DNA from 2 places in the Hydrogenophaga sp. ANAO-22 genome. Region 1 is predicted to be linked to the other one. Evidence: riboswitches for the same ligand, from Rfam matches in the RefSeq annotation. Region 1 holds a riboswitch; the other holds the start of a gene.

Region 1 (4,402 bases):
CTCGGCGGCGGCGGTGGCTTCGTCGAGCATGGAGGCGTTGGCGATGGCCATGCCGGTGAGGTCGCTCACCATGGTCTGGAAGTTGACCAGGGCTTCCATGCGGCCTTGCGAAATCTCGGCCTGGTAGGGCGTGTAGGCGGTGTACCAGGCGGGGTTCTCCAGCACGTTGCGCAGGATCACGCCGGGCGTGAGCGTGCCGTGGTAACCCTGGCCGATGAAGCTCTTGAACACCCTGTTCTTCTGCGCCAGCGCCTTGAGCTCGGCCAGTGCCGCGGCCTCGGTGACGGCCGGTGGCAGCTGCATGCCCTGGCTGCGCGCGATGCTGCGCGGCACGATGCCGTCGATCAGCGCGCGGCGCGAGGCCTCGCCGATGACCGAGAGCATGTGGGTCTCGTCGGCCTGGCCGATGCCGATGTGGCGCGCCACGAATTCGGACGGGTTTTCGAGTTCACCGAGGGGTTTGACAGAGGGCATCAGCATGGAAGGCTCCGGCGGGAGAAGAGGCGGATCAGGCGTTGGCGAAGGTGTTGTAGGCGGTCTCGTCCAGCAGGGCGTCGACCTGGGCCGGGTCGGAGAGCTTCACCTTGAAGAACCAGCCGGCCTTGAGCGGGTCGGTGTTGGCCAGCGACGGGTCGGCGCGCAGGGCTTCGTTGACTTCGGTGACTTCGCCGCTGACGGGCATGTACACGTCGGCCGCGGCCTTCACGGACTCGACCACGCCGGCCACTTCCTTCTGCGCGAAGCTCTTGCCGACTTCGGGCAGGTCGACGAACACCACGTCGCCCAGCGCGTCCTGCGCGTGCACGGTGATGCCGACGGTGGCGATGCCGCCGTCAACGGTGATCCATTCGTGGTCTTCGGTGTACTTGGTGGTCATGGAAAAGCTCCTGAAAAAAGAAACGAAAAAAGTGAGGTCAGCCGCGGAAGTATCGGTTGGGCACGAAGGGCATGGCGCTGACTTCCATGGGCACGGGTTTGCCGCGCACCATGGCCACCACGGGCGTGCCCAGGGCGGCGTGTTCGGGTGTGACGTAGCCGATGGCGATGGGCTTGTTGGCGCTGGGGCCGATGAGGCCGCTGGAGGTCTTGCCGATCACCTCGCCACTGGTGTTCTGCAGTTCGACGTTCTCGCGCACGGGCACCCATTCCTGGGCGATCAGGCCCACGCGCTTGCGGGTCAGTGGTTCGCTGCCGTCGAGTTGCGCGAGCACGCGCGCCGCGCCGGGGAAACCGCCCACGCGCGCGCCGCCGGTGCGGCGCACTTTCTGCATGGCCCAGTTGAGCCCGGCTTCCACCGGGGTGGTGGTGGTGTCGATGTCGTTGCCGTAGAGGCACAGACCGGCTTCGAGGCGCAGCGAGTTGCGCGCGCCCAGGCCGATGGGCATCACTTCAGGCTGGGCCAGCAGGGTGCGCACGAACTGGTCGGCGCGGTCGCCGGGCAGGGAGATCTCGAAGCCGTCTTCGCCGGTGTAGCCGCTGCGGGTGATGAAGAGGTCGGCACCGTGCCACTGGAAGGGCGAGCCGGTCATGAAGATCAGTTTTTCGACGCCGGGCACGAGGCGCTGCAGCACGTCCACCGCCAGCGGGCCCTGCAGCGCGAGCAGCGCGCGGTCGGGCAGGGGGATGACTTCGCAGCGCGAGCCGATGCGCGCCTGGATGTGCGCGATGTCACCAGCCTTGCAGGCGCCGTTGACGATGACGAAGAGGTCGTGCCCGCGGTTGACGAACATCAGGTCGTCGATGATGCCGCCCTCGTCGTTGAGCAGCAGGCCGTAGCGCTGTTTGCCCACGCCGAGGTCGATCACGTCCACCGGCATGAGCGTCTCGAAGGCGGCGGGGGCGTCGGGCCCGACCAGGCGCAGCTGGCCCATGTGCGAGACGTCGAACAGGCCGGCGGCCTTGCGGGTGTGGTGGTGTTCGGCCATGAGGCCGGTGGGGTACTGCACCGGCATGTCGTAGCCGGCGAAGGGCACCATGCGGGCGCCCAGTTCGACATGGAGCTTGTGCAGCGGGGTCTGGAGAAGCGGGGCGGCGGCAGCGGGCACGGCAGAGGCTTTCAGGCAAGGGGGCAGGCCCCGGTGGGGCGAAACACGGTTCATCCGTGCGCTGCCCCACTGTCCGCTTTACCTGAGAGATTCACGCGGGCGATGCCGCGCTTGCTCCTTCGGTGGGCCGCTTCGAGGAACGGCCTCTCTCCAGGGGGGTACACCGGCCTCGCGGCCCGTGTTTGCCAGTCCTTTTGCCTGAGCGTTCAGGGCACCCGGTGTGCGGTGCCGCCTGCGCCTTCGGCGAGCCTTCTCCGGGGACCGGATCGGCTTCTCTCCTGACCCGGCGAGTGTATCGCACGGCGTCCGGCGGGCCGGTGTTTCAGGGCGTTTCCAGGGCCGATTCGGGCAGCAGGCGGGCCAGGCGCTCGCGGATGCCGTCGGCGCGTTCGCTGCCGGCCAGGCGCTCCACGTCGGCCATCATGGCCCGGCTGACGGCCAGCATGTCGCCCACGTCGCGCGCTTCGCGCAGGGCGTCGCGGTAGCGCTGGGCCATGGCCTTGTCGCGCGGGGCGAACATGCGCTCGCTCAGGTCGAACAGGAACATGCGCGCGCTGGCGAGCGAGCGGGGCCCGGAAAAGGCGTCGGCGGAGACGGTGGGCGGGGTGTTGGCCGGCGTGCGGGGCGGCGGTGGCGCTTCGTCCACAAGGTAGCCGCGCGAGATCAGGTCGGCCGCGAGCGTGGGGCCCTGGCCCTCGAACAGGGCGAACAGCTCGGCATCGGGTTTGCGGCCATCGGCCAGCAGCAGCAGGGCGCGCTCGCGCTGCGCGAGTTGGCGTTGCCCGGGTCGCAACTCGGCGCGGCCCTTCTGGGTCTTGTTCAGCATGGCATCTCGGCGTCGTTCACGGAGCCTGCACTGTGGCCAGCCCATGTGACGGCGCGGTGAATACCAGGCATGAAAAAGCCGCCCGCAGGCGGCTTTTCAAGAAAGGGTGATTTCGCTCACATGCCGGCGTAGTTCGGACCGCCGCCGCCTTCGGGCGTGACCCAGACGATGTTCTGCGTCGGGTCCTTGATGTCGCAGGTCTTGCAGTGCACGCAGTTCTGCGCGTTGATCTGCAGGCGGTCGGTGTTGTCGGGGTTCTTCACGAACTCGTACACGCCGGCGGGGCAGTAGCGGGCTTCGGGGCCGGCGTACTTGGCGAGGTTGATCTTCACCGGCACGCTGGCGTCTTTCAGCGTGAGGTGGGCCGGCTGGTGCTCTTCGTGGTTGGTGTTGCTGACGAAGACGCTGCCCAGGCGGTCGAAGGTGAGCTTGCCGTCGGGCTTGGGGTAGACGATCTGCTCGCACTCGGCGGCCGGCTTGAGGTAGAGGTGGTCGGCCTTCTCGCGGTGCAGCGACCACGGCGGGGCCTTGAAGCCCAGGCGGGGCAGCAGCCAGTGTTCGATGCCGACCATGAGGCCGCCGACGATGTTGCCGTACTTGAACCAGGACTTGAAGTTGCGCGAGGCGTCCAGCTCTTCCTTGAGCCAGCTCTTGCCGAAGGCGACCGGGTAGGCCTTGAGTTCGTCGTGCTGGCGGCCGGCCTGCACGGCCTCGAAGGCGGCTTCGGCGCAGAGCATGCCGCTCTTGATGGCGGCGTGGCTGCCCTTGATGCGCGCGCCGTTGAGGTAGCCCGCATCGCAACCGACCAAGGCGCCACCGGGGAAGGCGGTCTGCGGCAGGCTCATGAGGCCACCGGTGGTGATGGCGCGCGCGCCGTAGCTGATGCGCTTGCCGCCTTCGAGGAAGGCGCGGATGCGAGGGTGCGTCTTCCAGCGCTGCATTTCCTCGAACGGGCTGAGCCAGGGGTTGCTGTAGTTCAGGCCGGTGACCAGGCCCAGCGTGACCTTGTTGTCTTCCAGGTGGTACATGAAGCCACCACCGTAGGTGTCGTCCTTCATGGGCCAGCCGGCGGTGTGGATCACCAGGCCGGGCTGGTGCTTGGCGGGGTCGATTTCCCACAGTTCCTTCACGCCGATGGCGTAGGCCTGCGGGTCCTTGCCTTCGTCGAGGTGGAATTGGGCGATCAGGCGCTTGCCCAGGTGGCCGCGCGAGCCTTCGGCGAAGACGGTGTATTTCGCGTGCAGCTCCATGCCGAGCTGGAAGTTGTCGGTCGGCTCGCCGTCCTTGCCCACGCCCAGGTTGCCGGTGGCCACGCCCTTGACGGAGCCGTCGTCGTTGTAGAGCACCTCGGCGGCCGCGAAGCCGGGGAAGATCTCCACGCCGAGGTTTTCGGCCTGCTGGGCCATCCACTTGACCACGTTGCCCAGGCCGACGACGTAGTTGCCTTCGTTGTGGAAGTTGTTGGGGATCAGGAACTTGGGCGTGTCGATGGCGCCTTTTTCGGTCAGCCAGAGCAGCTTGTCGTCGGTGA
Region 2 (4,402 bases), 2.2 Mb from region 1:
CCCAGGCTGCGCGACTGGTCGTACCCGATCCACACCACCGAAGCGACGCCCGATGAATAACCGGCGAACCAGGCATCGCGCGCGTCGTTGGACGTGCCGGTCTTGCCGGCCGTGTCTTCGCGCCCGAGTGCGCTCGCGCGCCGCCCCGTGCCGTGCCGCACCACGTCGCGCAGCATGCTGTCCATCACGTAGGCATTGCGTGGGGAGATCACCTGGCCGCGGGGCGACACCAGCGGCGCTTCGTAGAGCACCGCACCGCCGCGCTCGCTGACCTTGAGCACCAGGCGGGACTCGACCCGCTCTCCTTCGTTGGCGAACACCGCGTAGGCCTCGGTGAGCTGCAGCGGGGTCACCGCACCCGCGCCCAGCGCCAGCGGCAGGATCGGGGGATTGAGCTCGGCCGCGAAACCGAAACGGGTGGCGAACTGCTGCACATATTCCGTGCCGGCGGCGTCCATGAGGTTGACCGCCACCACGTTCTTCGAGCGCGCCAGGGCCCGCCGGGCCGTGATGAAGCCTTCGTACTGGTTGCCGTAGTTGCGCGGCCGCCAGGCCTTGCGGCCGCGCGCCGAGGGCGTGACCAGCCGCTGCGTGTCGTCGACCAGGGTGCCGGGGAAATAACCTTTTTCCAGCGCGGCGGAAAACACGAAGGGCTTGAAGGTCGATCCCGGCTGGCGCACCGCCTGCACCGCGTGGTCGAACTGGTTGAACGCAAAGTCGAAGCCCCCGGCCAGTGCCAGGATCTCACCCGACCTCGCATCGATGGACACCAGCGCGCCCTGCATCTGCGGCAGCTGTGTCAGCCGCCAGCGCCCGGCCGTGTCGGCCACGACACGAACGACGGCGCCCGGTTCGATGCGCCTGCGCGCCGGTGCGTCCGGTTTGAGCAGCGCGCTGCTGCCCGGGCTCAGCGTGTGGCGTGCAATGCGAATCACGGTGCCGTCGCGCAGGGCGGCCGTGATGCCGGCGGAGGTCGAGGCTTCCAGCACGGTGGCCACGCGCAAGGCGCCACTGTCCCGGTAGGGCGCGAGGGCCCGGCGGATGCCGGCCGGGTCGGCGGCCTGCACGGCTTGCTTCAGATGGCCTTCCGGCCCGGCGGGGCCGCGCTGGTGCTGTGCGTTCAACAGGCCGGTGCGCAAGGCATGGGTGGCGGCGCGCTGCTCGGCCACGCGGATGGTGGTGGTCACATCCAGGCCCCGCGAGTAGGCCTCGTCCCCATAACGCTCCACCAGCATCCTGCGAACCTGTTCGACCGCGTAGGCCGATGCCGGATCGGTCGACGGGTGGTTCAGCGCCAAGGTCAGGGGCTCGGCGCGGGCCTGCTCGTAGGCCGGCTCATCGAGATGCCCCAGCTCGCGCATGCGCTTGAGAATGTGCTGCTGGCGCACGGTGGCGCGCTCGCGGTTGGCGACCGGGTTGTAGGCGGAGGGCGCCTTGGGCAGGCCGGCCAGCATGGCCGCCTCGGCGACGCTGAGCTGGTCGAGCGTCTTGTCGAAGTAGACCGATGCGGCCGCCGCGAAACCGTAGGCCCGTTCGCCCAGGTAGATCTGGTTCATGTACAGCTCCAGGATCTTGTCCTTGCTGTAGACCGATTCGAGCTTGTAGGCCAGCATGATCTCCATGACCTTGCGCCGGTAGGTCTTCTCCCGGCTCAGGAAGAAGACCCGCGCGACCTGCATGGAGATGGTGCTGCCACCTTGCGCATGCCCACCGGCCACGAGGTTGCCGAGCGCCGCGCGAACGAGGCCCGCGTAATCCACCGCCCCGTGTTCGTGGAACCGCGCGTCCTCGATGGCCAGCAAGGCTTGCTGCATGCGCAACGGGATGCGCTCGATCGGCACGAACTCGCGCCGCTCTTCGCCGTACTCGGCGAGCAGGCTGCCGTCCCTGGCGTGGATGCGCATGGGCAGCATCGGTTCGTAGTGGGCCAGGTGACCGACCTCGGGCACCTGCTGCCACAGGCGGTGCAAGGCATGGGCGGCGCCGAGGGCAACGCCGATGCACAGGCCAAGGGCCAGCGCGGCGAAGAACCGGACCGTGAAAGGGGTTCGAAAGGGGAACATGGGCAAGGCTCAGGTGAAAGCGCCTCTCCCCCTGTCCTTTTACCTGAGAGTTTCGACTGCGTCGGCAGTCTGCCCCTTCGGTGTGCCGGTGCGCGCGTGGTGCGGCCCGGCCTCTCTCCAGTCGGCGAAATGTGTCTGCGGTCCGGTGGCCTGAGCGATCATGGGAGTTTGCGCCTTCGGCGGAGGCGCGACACGCCTCGCTCTCCCGCAGAGCGTCGCAGTCTATCAGAGGGTCAAAACCCGGGCGTCACACCGGTGCGCGGGCACCCGTGCCACCAGGCCAGGGCGTGAGCACCTCGTGTCCCTCGGGCGTGACGGCCACCATGTGTTCCCACTGGGCGGACAGGGAGCGGTCCCTGGTCACGACGGTCCACCCATCGGCCAAGGTCCGGGTCTCGCGCTGGCCTGCGTTGAGCATGGGTTCGATGGTGAAGACCATCCCCGGCTCCAGCCTGAGCCCCTCGCCGCGCCGGCCATGGTGAAGCACGTTCGGTTCTTCGTGGTAGATCCGGCCAATGCCGTGCCCGCAGTACTCGCGCACCACGCTGAAGTGCTCTCGATGGGCGACGGACTGGATGGCATGGCCAATGTCCCCCAGCGTCGCGCCGGGCCTGACCTGCCGGATGCCGGCCAGCAGGGCTTCGTAGGTGGTCTCCACCAGACGCCGGGCCAGCACGTTGGGTGTGCCGACGAAGTACATGCGGCTGGTGTCGCCGAACCAGCCATCCTGGTTGACGGCCACGTCGATGTTGATGATGTCGCCCTTCTTCAGCAGCTTGTCGGGCGAGGGGATGCCGTGGCAGACCACCTGGTTGACGGAGGTGAGGATGGTCTTGGGATACCCGTGGTACCCCAGGTTGGCCGGGATGGCGCCCTGGACATTCACGATGTGGTCGTGGCAGATCCGGTCCAGCGTCTCCGTGCTGACCCCGGGGACGACGTGGGGCTCGATCATGCCGAGCACCTCCGCGGCCAGCCTGCCGGCGCGCCGCGCCATCTCAATGTCCTCGGCCGACTTGATGGTGATGCCGCGAGCCACTAGCGCTGGCCCGCTGGGGCTGTGCGGGCCTTGCCCGCTGGGGTCGCGGCCGCCACGGTGATGTCCAGGCCCCCCGCGAGTTCCGCCCGCACCAACAGCTGGCAGATCTCCCGGTGGTCCAGCGCCGGGTGAAGCTCGGTCAGCATGCCGACCCGCATCCAGTGTTCGGCCTGCGCATTGATGGACCTGCTCAGCGCATTCCCCGCCACGCGCAGGTTCTCGTGCATCAGGTCCGAAATCTTGACGATCCCCATTCATCACCTCTATATGAAACGTATATGAATTATATACGCCTCGAGGTGGACGGCGGCTAATTGGGGTTGGCCGGCGGGGTGGGTGGCGCGGCGGTCGGTGGGGGTCCACCGGATCCAGCAGGCCCTTGGGCGGGTTGCGCTTCATTTCACCGGCCAGCGTCAGCTGCTCGGGACTCATGCATTCATCGGCGAGCCGCTTGCCCAGTTGCTGGCTCATGAGCATGGACTTGTTGCCCAGCTGCAGCCACATGGCGCCCCGCTTCGGGTCTTCGAGACGGATGGCACCGGTGCGGCTTTCCACCGGGTGCATGTAGTACCGCGCGTTGCGCATGTTCTTCACCTGCACGATGAAGAACCCTTGCCGCTTGGCGGGCACGATCTCCACAGCCGAGCCGAGTTCGCAGGGGATGTTGCCGAGGTACACGCGCTGCGCGACCGCGAGATCGGCTTCGGTGAGGTTCACGCTGGAATCCTCTTCGATCGGCGTCACTTCTTCCACGGCCTTGGCCGCGGAGCGCGCCAGCGGCGCGCGTTTGGTCGTGGTGGTGGGTTTGGCCGCCGGCTTGGCGGCGGGCTTCGCGGGGGTCTGCTGCGCCATCACCGGGATGGGCGCGAACGCCACGGCGCTCAGGGAGAAGACAAGGGCAAGGATTTTCATGGGCCCTAGTCTGCCCGCATGGCCGCTGAAATGCTGTTCGCAGATGTTTCGACCGCATCCACCGTGGGCTGCCCATGGCGCGGCTAGGGAAAGAACAACAGGACGGCGAACACGGCAAACAGCGCGAGGTGCATGTAACCCTGCAGCGCCGAGGTGCGCTGGCCGTTGAAGGTGAGCATGCTCAGCACGGCGGTGGCCACAAACAGCGCCGTGTCCATGTGGGAGATGCCCATGACGACCTGCTTGTCGTACAACAAGCCAATGGCCAGCACCGCGGGAACCGTGAGCCCCACGGTGGAGACAAAGGCACCCAGACACAGGTTCACGGCCCGCTGCATCTCATTGCCCAGCGCCGCGCGCACGGCGGTCAAGGACTCGGGGGTGAACA

Evidence for each region. A riboswitch is a leader RNA that binds a small molecule or an ion and turns the genes downstream of it on or off. The one in region 1 is predicted to bind glycine.
Region 2: another riboswitch for glycine. It lies ahead of ABSY19_RS13955 (penicillin-binding protein 1A); the one in region 1 lies ahead of gcvT (glycine cleavage system aminomethyltransferase GcvT).

Annotation. Positions count from the first base shown of each region.
Region 1 covers NZ_CP159956.1:684,139-688,540, reverse strand. Annotated here, with positions in the region: gene gcvP (aminomethyl-transferring glycine dehydrogenase) at 1-480, opposite strand, end outside; gene gcvH (glycine cleavage system protein GcvH) at 509-877, opposite strand; gene gcvT (glycine cleavage system aminomethyltransferase GcvT) at 915-2,099, opposite strand; glycine riboswitch at 2,105-2,209, opposite strand; glycine riboswitch at 2,222-2,336, opposite strand; gene ABSY19_RS03100 (hypothetical protein) at 2,368-2,871, opposite strand; gene ABSY19_RS03095 (electron transfer flavoprotein-ubiquinone oxidoreductase) at 2,988-4,402, opposite strand, start outside.
Region 2 covers NZ_CP159956.1:2,900,347-2,904,748, forward strand. Annotated here, with positions in the region: gene ABSY19_RS13955 (penicillin-binding protein 1A) at 1-2,063, opposite strand, end outside; glycine riboswitch at 2,192-2,281, opposite strand; gene map (type I methionyl aminopeptidase) at 2,311-3,102, opposite strand; gene ABSY19_RS13965 (ParD-like family protein) at 3,102-3,356, opposite strand; gene ABSY19_RS13970 (hypothetical protein) at 3,439-4,023, shown strand; gene ABSY19_RS13975 (calcium:proton antiporter) at 4,098-4,402, opposite strand, start outside.